Regions from separate parts of the Nonomuraea sp. NBC_00507 genome, predicted to be linked through region 1. Evidence: riboswitches for the same ligand, from Rfam matches in the RefSeq annotation. Region 1 holds a riboswitch; the other holds the start of a gene.
What was found. A riboswitch is a leader RNA that binds a small molecule or an ion and turns the genes downstream of it on or off. The one in region 1 is predicted to bind S-adenosylmethionine.
Positions count from the first base shown of each region.

Region 2: linked by a shared signal. The riboswitch ahead of OHA25_RS02630 (GNAT family N-acetyltransferase) and the one ahead of OHA25_RS10325 (aminotransferase class V-fold PLP-dependent enzyme) in region 1 are both predicted to bind S-adenosylmethionine.

Region 1 is NZ_CP107853.1:2,013,596-2,017,687, reverse strand. Features, by position in the region: gene OHA25_RS10335 (cytochrome P450) at 1-966, opposite strand, end outside; gene OHA25_RS10330 (TerC family protein) at 966-1,727, opposite strand; SAM riboswitch class IV at 1,841-1,956, shown strand; gene OHA25_RS10325 (aminotransferase class V-fold PLP-dependent enzyme) at 2,002-3,306, shown strand; gene OHA25_RS10320 (DoxX family protein) at 3,354-3,980, opposite strand.
Region 2 is NZ_CP107853.1:501,341-505,432, reverse strand. Features, by position in the region: gene OHA25_RS02645 (alpha/beta fold hydrolase) at 1-1,218, shown strand, start outside; gene OHA25_RS02640 (nuclear transport factor 2 family protein) at 1,366-1,725, shown strand; gene OHA25_RS02635 (maleylpyruvate isomerase N-terminal domain-containing protein) at 1,750-2,364, opposite strand; SAM riboswitch class I at 2,500-2,590, shown strand; gene OHA25_RS02630 (GNAT family N-acetyltransferase) at 2,599-3,210, shown strand; gene OHA25_RS02625 (flavin reductase family protein) at 3,263-3,937, shown strand; gene OHA25_RS02620 (NUDIX hydrolase) at 3,914-4,092, opposite strand, start outside.

The sequences.
Region 1 (4,092 bases):
GAACACCGCAGGGTCCCGGTTGGCCGAGCCGAACAGCAGCGCGACCTCCGACCCGCGCGGAATCGTCACGCCGTGGACCTCGATGTCCTCCAGCACCCACCGCTCGAACATCTGCAGCGGCGTGTCCCAGCGCATCAGCTCCTCCACGGCCGTGGGCAGCAGGGAGCGGTCGGCACGCAGCCGCGCCAGCTCGCCGGGGTTCCTGAACAACGACCACCAGCCGTTGCCCGTGACGTTCACGGTGGCCTCGTGGCCGGCGTTGAGCAGCAGGACACACGTGCCGACCAGCTCGTCCTCGGTCAGCTCATCGATCGCGGCCAACGCGCTGATCAGGTCGTCGCCCGGGCGGCGCCGCCGCTCGCGGGCCAGGGCCTTGAGGTAATCGGCGAACTCCGCGGCCGCGCGTACCGCGGTGTGCTGGGCTTCGAGCGTGGGGTTGAGCTCGTACATGCCGCAGATGTCGGCCGACCAGGGGCGCAGCAAGTGACGATCCCCGTCGGGGATGCCGAGCATCTCCGCGATCACGGTCACCGGGAGCGGCTCGGCGACCTCGGCGATCAGATCCCCGCCGCCCTTCTCCACGTACGTGTCCACCAGGCCCGCGGCGATCGCGCGCACGCGCGGGCGCAGAGACTCGACCATGCGCGGCGTGAACGCCTTGGAGACCAGCCGGCGCAGCCGCGTGTGCACGGGCGGCTCGACGTCGAGCATGCCCGCCCTGATCACGCGCCAGAACGGCTCCTGGAAGTCCGGCTCGGTCGGCCTGCCGAACTCTTCCGGCGTGGCCACGTGAAGGAAGGACCGCCCTAGACGGCGGTCCCTGAGCAGGGTGTTCACGTCGGCGTGGCGCGAGATCAACCACTGGTTCGTCGGCTCGAAGTAGCAGACGGGCGCCTCGCGCCGCAGCTCGTCGTAGACCCGGTACGGGTAGGCCACAAAATCCGGATTCCAGGGATCAAAGCGCACTACTTCATAGTAGAAGCCTCCGGCTCCGCCTCCTGCTGCTCGGACTGCTTGGCGTGCCTGCCGCGCATCCGGATGTTCAGCAGCTCGACGACGACCGAGAACGCCATCGCGAAGTAGATGTATCCCTTCGGAATGTGCTGGTCGAGACCCTCGGCGATGAGCACCACGCCGATCAGCACCAGGAACGCCAGCGCCAGCATCTTGATGCTCGGGTGCTGGTCCACGAACCGGCTGATCGGCCCGGAGGCGAACAGCATGACCAGCACCGCCACCACGACGGCCGCGATCATCACGCCGAGGTCGTTCACCATGCCGACCGCGGTGATGACCGAGTCGAGCGAGAACACGACGTCGAGCACCATGATCTGCAGGATCACCGACGTGAAGGTGACGGCGGCGGTCTTCTTGCCGTCCTTGGCCGCGGGGGCGTCCATGCTCTGGCCGATCTCGGTGACGCTCTTGGCCAGCAGGAACAGGCCACCGAGCAGCAGGATCAAGTCACGTCCCGATATCTCGTGGCCGAAGACGGCGAACAGCGGCTGAGTGAGCTGCACCACCCACGACAGGCCGAGCAGGAGGAGCAGCCGGCTGATCAGGGCCGCGGCCAGGCCGAGGACGCGGGCTCTGTCCCGTTGTTCGGGAGGTAGCTTCCCGGCCAGGATGGAGATGAAGATGATGTTGTCGATGCCTAGCACGATCTCCAAGGCCACCAGGGTGAAGAATCCGATCCAGATCTGCGGGTCGGTCACCCAGTCGAACATCTGCTTACCTCCATGACCTGCGGCTTTGCGGTTCCCGGTAGCAACGAGTCAAGAGCCGTCAAAGTTCGCCGGTTTGCGTTTTGCCGTGGGAACTGGGTTATAGTGCGGGCGTAGGTCATGAGTGCCAGCGACAAGCCCCGGCTAGCTGGCCGGCAACCCTCGCGTCCGCGGCGGGGTGCCCCGGGTGAAGACCTGGTCCGCCACGCGGTGTGGCGGGCAAGCGCGGGCTCCATGGCTGCTCCAGGGGTCCGATGGTCCCTGAGGGAGATGTGCCGTGTCCACGCTGACGATCTTCGACTCCGTCCCCGCCCAGGCTTCGGGCGAGACCCAGGCCGCCGCCGCGAGCCGGCCGATTCCCGCGGTGCTCGGGGCCGACCTCCAGGTGCCGGTCAAGGGCGGCCGGCTGGTGGGGTACGCCAACCTGGACTACGCGGCCAGCGCGCCCTGTCTGGAGCCGGTCAGCGCCGCCGTCGCCGCCGCGCTCCCGGCCTACTCCAGCGTCCACCGCGGCGCCGGCTACGCCTCCCAGCTCACCACCGCCAGGTACGAGCAGGCCCGCCACACGGTCAGGGCGTTCGTCGGCGCTCGTCCCGACGACGCCGTGATCTTCACCCGCAACACCACCGACGCCACGAACCTGCTGGCCGGCTGCCTGCCCGCGGGCACCACCACCGTCGTCTTCAACACCGAGCACCACGCCTCGCTCCTGCCCTGGCGGAAGTCCGTACGACTGGCGCCGCCCGCCTTCCCCGGCGAGGCCGTCCGCGCCGCCGACGAGGCGCTGGCCGGGATCGAGGGCCCGAAGCTGCTCGTGGTCACCGCCGCGTCCAATGTCACCGGCGAGCTGTGGCCCATCGCCGCCCTGGCCCACATCGCACACCGGCACGGGGCCCGCATTCTGGTGGATGCGGCGCAGCTCGTACCGCATCGGCGGCTCAACCTGACCGCGCTCGACCTGGACTATGTGGCATTCTCCGGCCACAAGCTGTACGCGCCGTTCGGGGCCGGAGTGCTCATCGGGCGCCGGGACTGGCTGGCCGACGGGGAGCCGTACCTCAAGGGCGGGGGCGCGGTGCGCTCGGTCGAGGACGAGGCGGAGTGGCACGACGACCCCGAGCCGCGCCACGAGGCGGGCACCCCTAACGTGCTGGGCGCGATCGCGCTGGCCGCCGCCTGCGACGCGCTCACCGCCACCGGCTGGACCGCCTTGGTACGGGAGGAGGAGCGGCTGCTGGCCCGGCTGCGGTCGGGGCTGGCCTCGATCGAGGGCGTGCGGGAGCTGTCCCTGTGGGGGGACGACCACCCTCGGGTGGGGATCGTGTCGTTCACCGTGGACGGGTACTCGGCTCGCGAGGTGGCCGAGGCGCTGTCCAGCCAGTACGGCATCGGAGTGCGCGACGGGAAGTTCTGCGCGCACCCGTTCGTGCGGCACCTGCTGGGCCGAAGCGGGCACGACCGTGAGGACGCCGGATGCGAGGACGGCACGACGTCCGCGGTGCGGGCCTCGATCGGCATCGGCACCACGCAGGAGCACGTGGACCGGCTGGTCGAGGCACTGCGGGACCTGGTCTCCCGCTGAGCAGCCGGGTCGGCGGCTCAGCGGCACCGGTTCAGCGGTTCACCGGTTCACCGGTTCGGCGGCTTGCGGTGTTCCGGCTGGTCGTCGGAGACCAGCGCGTCGATGTCCCGCATCTCCTCGTCGCTCACGTCCGACCTGGACGCCGTCGGCTGCCTGGGCACGTTCGGCCGCTCCGAGGTGGTGGGCTCCGAGGGCGTCAGCGGACCTCCGCCGCGCCGGTGAGCGCCCGCGCTCATGCCACCCTCCGCGGCCCGGCGCTCCGCACGACGCCGGAATATCGCCCCGAACAGCGCGTCAAGTCCGATCCGCCCGCCGCCGACCGCCAGGAACAGCAGGCCCAGCGCACCCAGCGCACCCGCCAGCTCCCAGCCGCCCTCGGTCACCATGATCCCCTTCGTCGAGTGCACGAAGGCGATCGCACCGAGCATGTTGATGAGCAGCAGCAGGCCGACCGGCCGGACCAGCAGACCGAGGATCAGGAACAGGCCACCCACGGTCTCGACGACGCTGGCGAAGCCGGCCGAGAGTTCGGGCAACGGGATTCCCATTTCCCTGAAGCCCTGCGCGGTGGCGCCGAGTCCGTGCTGCCACTTCTGCAAGCCGTGCGCCATGAAGACCACGCCCGTCGCCACCCGCGCGATCAAGACAGCGACATCGAACAGAACCTTCTTCATCGTGCTATCTCCCCCCGTTCCCCCGACTCCTCCCCAAGACCGCAGTAGGGATGCGTTTCCATACCATTCCTTGACCATCCCCCACCCTGGATCACCAACTGGGACGGTGGCA
Region 2 (4,092 bases), 1.5 Mb from region 1:
CAGAAGCGGTTCGACATCGTCGGTTTCGATCCCCGGGGCGTGGGCCGCAGTAACCCGGTGATCTGCTCGGCGTCGGTGTACAACGAGATGCCGTACGCCGTCATGAAGAGCCAGGCCGACTTCGACAAGTGGACCGCCTACAACAAGAGGCTGCACGCCGATTGCCGGGCCCGCACCGGCCCCCTGTACGACCACGTCGACTCGGTCAACGTCGCGCGTGACATGGACGCCCTGCGCGCCGCGCTCGGCGAAGAGAAGCTGACCTTCTACGGGGTCTCGTACGGCACCCTGCTCGGGCAGATGTACGCCGAGATGTTCCCGAACCGGATCCGGGCTCTCGCCCTGGACAGCAACATGGACCACAGCCTCGGCGTCAAGGCGTTCCTCTACACCGAGGCGCTCGCCGTCGAGGACGCCTTCGACCAGTTCGTCGGCTGGTGCGACCAGGAGCCCGGCTGCGCCCTGCACGGGCAGGACGTCCGGGCGGTCTGGAAGAGGCTGCTGGACAAGGCGCAGAAGGGCGAGCTCTACTGGCCGGGCGTCACGGATCGTCCGATGACCGAGCTGCAGGTCCTGTGGAACGGCGTGCTGGGCACCGAGGGGCCCGCCTGGCAGCTGCTGAGCGAGATGCTTCGCGCCCTGGACGGTGGCGAGCCGCCGTCGTGGATGCCGCCGCTGCCCGGCCGCCAGCCCGTGACGGGAGAAGTCGCCCAGCTGCCGACTGTGATTCTCTGCGAGGACTACAACCTCCGGGTGCGCAACTATGACGAGTACGCCGAGATCATGCGAAACTCCGGTCGCCTGGCACCCGACATGCGGTTCAACCCGATGCCGATCGAGGACCTGCCCGTCTGCCTCAACCACCCCACCACCAACCCGCAGCACACGCTGCGCTACACGGGCAGTGCTCCGATCCTGCTGGGAAACTCGATCCACGACCCCTCCACCCCGTGGATCTGGTCCGCCAACGTGGGCCGCCAGCTCGGCTCCAAGGCGGTGCTCCTCACCTACGAGGGCTGGGGCCACCGCATCTACGGCAAGGACGAGTGCAGCACGGTGCCGATCGACAACTACCTGATCTCGCTGACCGTGCCCCCGCACGGCTTCCGCTGCCCCGTGGGCGGCAGGGTCGAGAACACGCTCAAGCGGCAGGCCGAGTTGTGGCCGACGGACGGGCTCCCCTGGGGCGGCTCGCTCGCGTCCTCGCTCCGCTCATAGCCGGGTGATGATCCGTGCTGAGCCGGTCGCCAGGACCGGCTCAGCACCAAACCTCGCCGAACGAGAGCTGTCGTCGGCCGTACCTGTCGGGAGGTGTCAGGTACGCCTGGCAGCCTGGACCGCACCTTCACCAAGGAGTGGGACGGCATGAGCGACATCGAAAAGACGCTGGCGGAAATCGAGCAGCGCATGCTGGACGCCGACGCGGCCTACGACGAGGGCTTTTTCGCGGAATACTGCGCCGATGACTTCGTCGCCATGGGAAATTACGGCATCGTGTCCAAGCAGCAGGTTCTCGACATGTATGCCAAAGGAAGCGGAAACCCGGACCGGCGTAACCAGGCACACGACGTCGTGGTCAAACCGCTCGGCGACGCCGGAGCCGTGGTCGCCTACAAACTGACGAGCACGACCGGCGACGAGACGTCCTCGTGGTACGCCTCGACGGTCTACCGCCGGACCCCGGACGGCTGGCGTGTCGTCCTCCTCCACCAGACGCCCATGTAGGTGCTGGAAACCGGCGACGGGTGCCTAGTGAGTCACTCGGCGGCTGGGGTTGGTGCCCTTCCATTCGGTCAGTGGGGCGCAGTGCCATCTCCACCCCACCTGCCGCTCTTGACCGGGGAGGTCGGCGCGGCCGTTGGCCCACAACAACGTCTCCCACGGGTCCGTGTCCGCCGGCGCCCACGGAAACAAGCGACGCACGGTGGCCGCCGCGAGCTTCTCGGCAGGGAGGAAGCTCTGGCCGACCCCAGCGCCGACGTCGGCGGTGTGCACGAGCATCTCGTCGCAGGCCATCGCGGCGAAGCCGGACGCGTCGGCGAGACCCCAGGGATGCCACCCGCGAGCCCCGGGCGCAGTCGCGTCGACGACCCGCGCCAGGATCGTGGCGAATGTGGTCATCGTGGTGATGAGGTCGTCCGGCTTCGACTCAGGACGGACATGGATCTCCGTCGTGCTGAGCTCCTGCTCTCCAGCGGCAAGATCAGTGGCATACCACAGCAGGCAGTCGCTCACGTGAGCCGCGGCCTGTGCGGCGGTCCAGTCCATCCCGGGAATGGGGGTTTCCGCCCAGCTCCTGTCGGCTGCTGAACGCAGGAATCTCTCGCATTCGGCTGCTGTCTGCAGAACCGTGCTTCCGTCCATGCGGGGGATCATCGCACACGGCACTGACAGAATTCCCGCGGGCGACGGCTGCTGAACGGCGCGGAGCTGCCCGGCTCCGCCAGAGGGCGTCGCGTTGACGGCCCTCCCGGGAGTCGGGCATCATCTCCGCACCGATAGTCATCCAGAGGATCTGAGGGACCTGGCCCGGTGACGGTCCGGCAACCTGCCCGAAGCGGCAAGGTGCCAACGCCAGGAACGATGAGGAGGGTTTCGATGAGCCTGTCGCTCGATGTCCCCGTGCTGCGCGGATCGCTGGTCAGGTTGGAGCCGCTGGCGAGGCGGCATGCGGCGGATCTGGCGTGGGCGGCGGAGGAGGATCGCTCCGCCTACACGTTCACCCTGGTGCCTCGAGGCGCGGACATCGAGGAGTACCTGCGGGACCAGTGGGAGCGCGCGGGGCTGACGCCGTTCGCGCAGGTGCGGGTGGCGGACGGCAGGGCCGTCGGATGTACGGGGTTCTGGGATCCTCGGAGCTGGCCGGGGCGGGACGAGCTGCGGGCCATCGAAGTGGGCTGGACATGGCTGGCGGCCTCGGCGCAGGGCACGGGGATCAACGCCGAGGCCAAGCTGCTGCTGTTCACCTACGCGTTCGAGGCGCTCGGGGTGGTGCGGGTCGATCTCAAGACCGATGCCAGGAACGCGCGCTCGCGGCGGGCGATCGAGCGCCTCGGCGCCAGCTTCGAAGGTGTGCTGCGGAATTGGTCACCCTCGTGGGCGCCGGGTGAGGAAGGAAAGGTGCGGGACTCGGCCGTCTTCTCCGTGATCGCCGATGAGTGGCCGGAGGTCAAAGCGGCCCTGAACGCCCGGGTCAGGAGCCGCCGCTGAGCGGTCCGATACCCGCCAGCGGCCCCCCTGACGCGCCACGACACTGATCCGCATGAGCATTTTCGTCGACGCGGACCCGCATGCCAGGATCGAGCCCAACATCCTCTACTTCGGCACGCCCGTGGTGTTGCTCTCCTCCATGAACGAGGACGGCACCCCCAACCTGGCCCCCATGTCGTCGGCCTTCTGGCTCGGCTGGCGGGGGATGCTGGGGCTGGGTTCACGGGCCAAGACGGCTCACAACTTGATCAGGACGCGGGAATGCGTCCTGAACCTGCCCTCCGACGCGCTCGCCACCGCCGTTGACCGGCTGGCGCTCACCACCGGCGCCCATCCCGTTCCGGACCGCAAATGGGAGGGGGGATATCGGTACGTGCCGGACAAGTTCCAGCGGGCCGGGCTGACCGCCACACCTTCCGAGACGGTGGCGCCGCCGCGGGTGGCCGAGTGCCCGGTCAGCATGGAGGCCGTGGTCGAGGCGGTGCATCCGGTGGGGGACGACGGCGGGACGCTGGCGTTCGAGGTGCGGGTCCAGCGGGTGTGGGTGCACGAAGAGATCAGGATGGCCGGGACGGTTGACCGGATCGATCCCGACGCCTGGCGGCCGCTGATCATGAGCTTCCAGAAGTTCTACGGGTTGGGCGCGCAGGTCCATCCGTCCACATTGGCCAGCATTCCCGAGCATCTCTACCGCGGCAAAGACCTAGAGCGAGCCCGCGCGCTCTAGCAGCGTCAGCCACGTACGGGGCCCGCAGAGGCGCTCGATGTCCGCGCGTGGCAGCCACTCGGCGCGGGTGCTCTCAGAGCCGGCCGGCGGGCGGGTCGGGGCACCCGGGCCCGGCAGGACGGCGCGGAACATGGCCATATACGTGAGCGACGCGT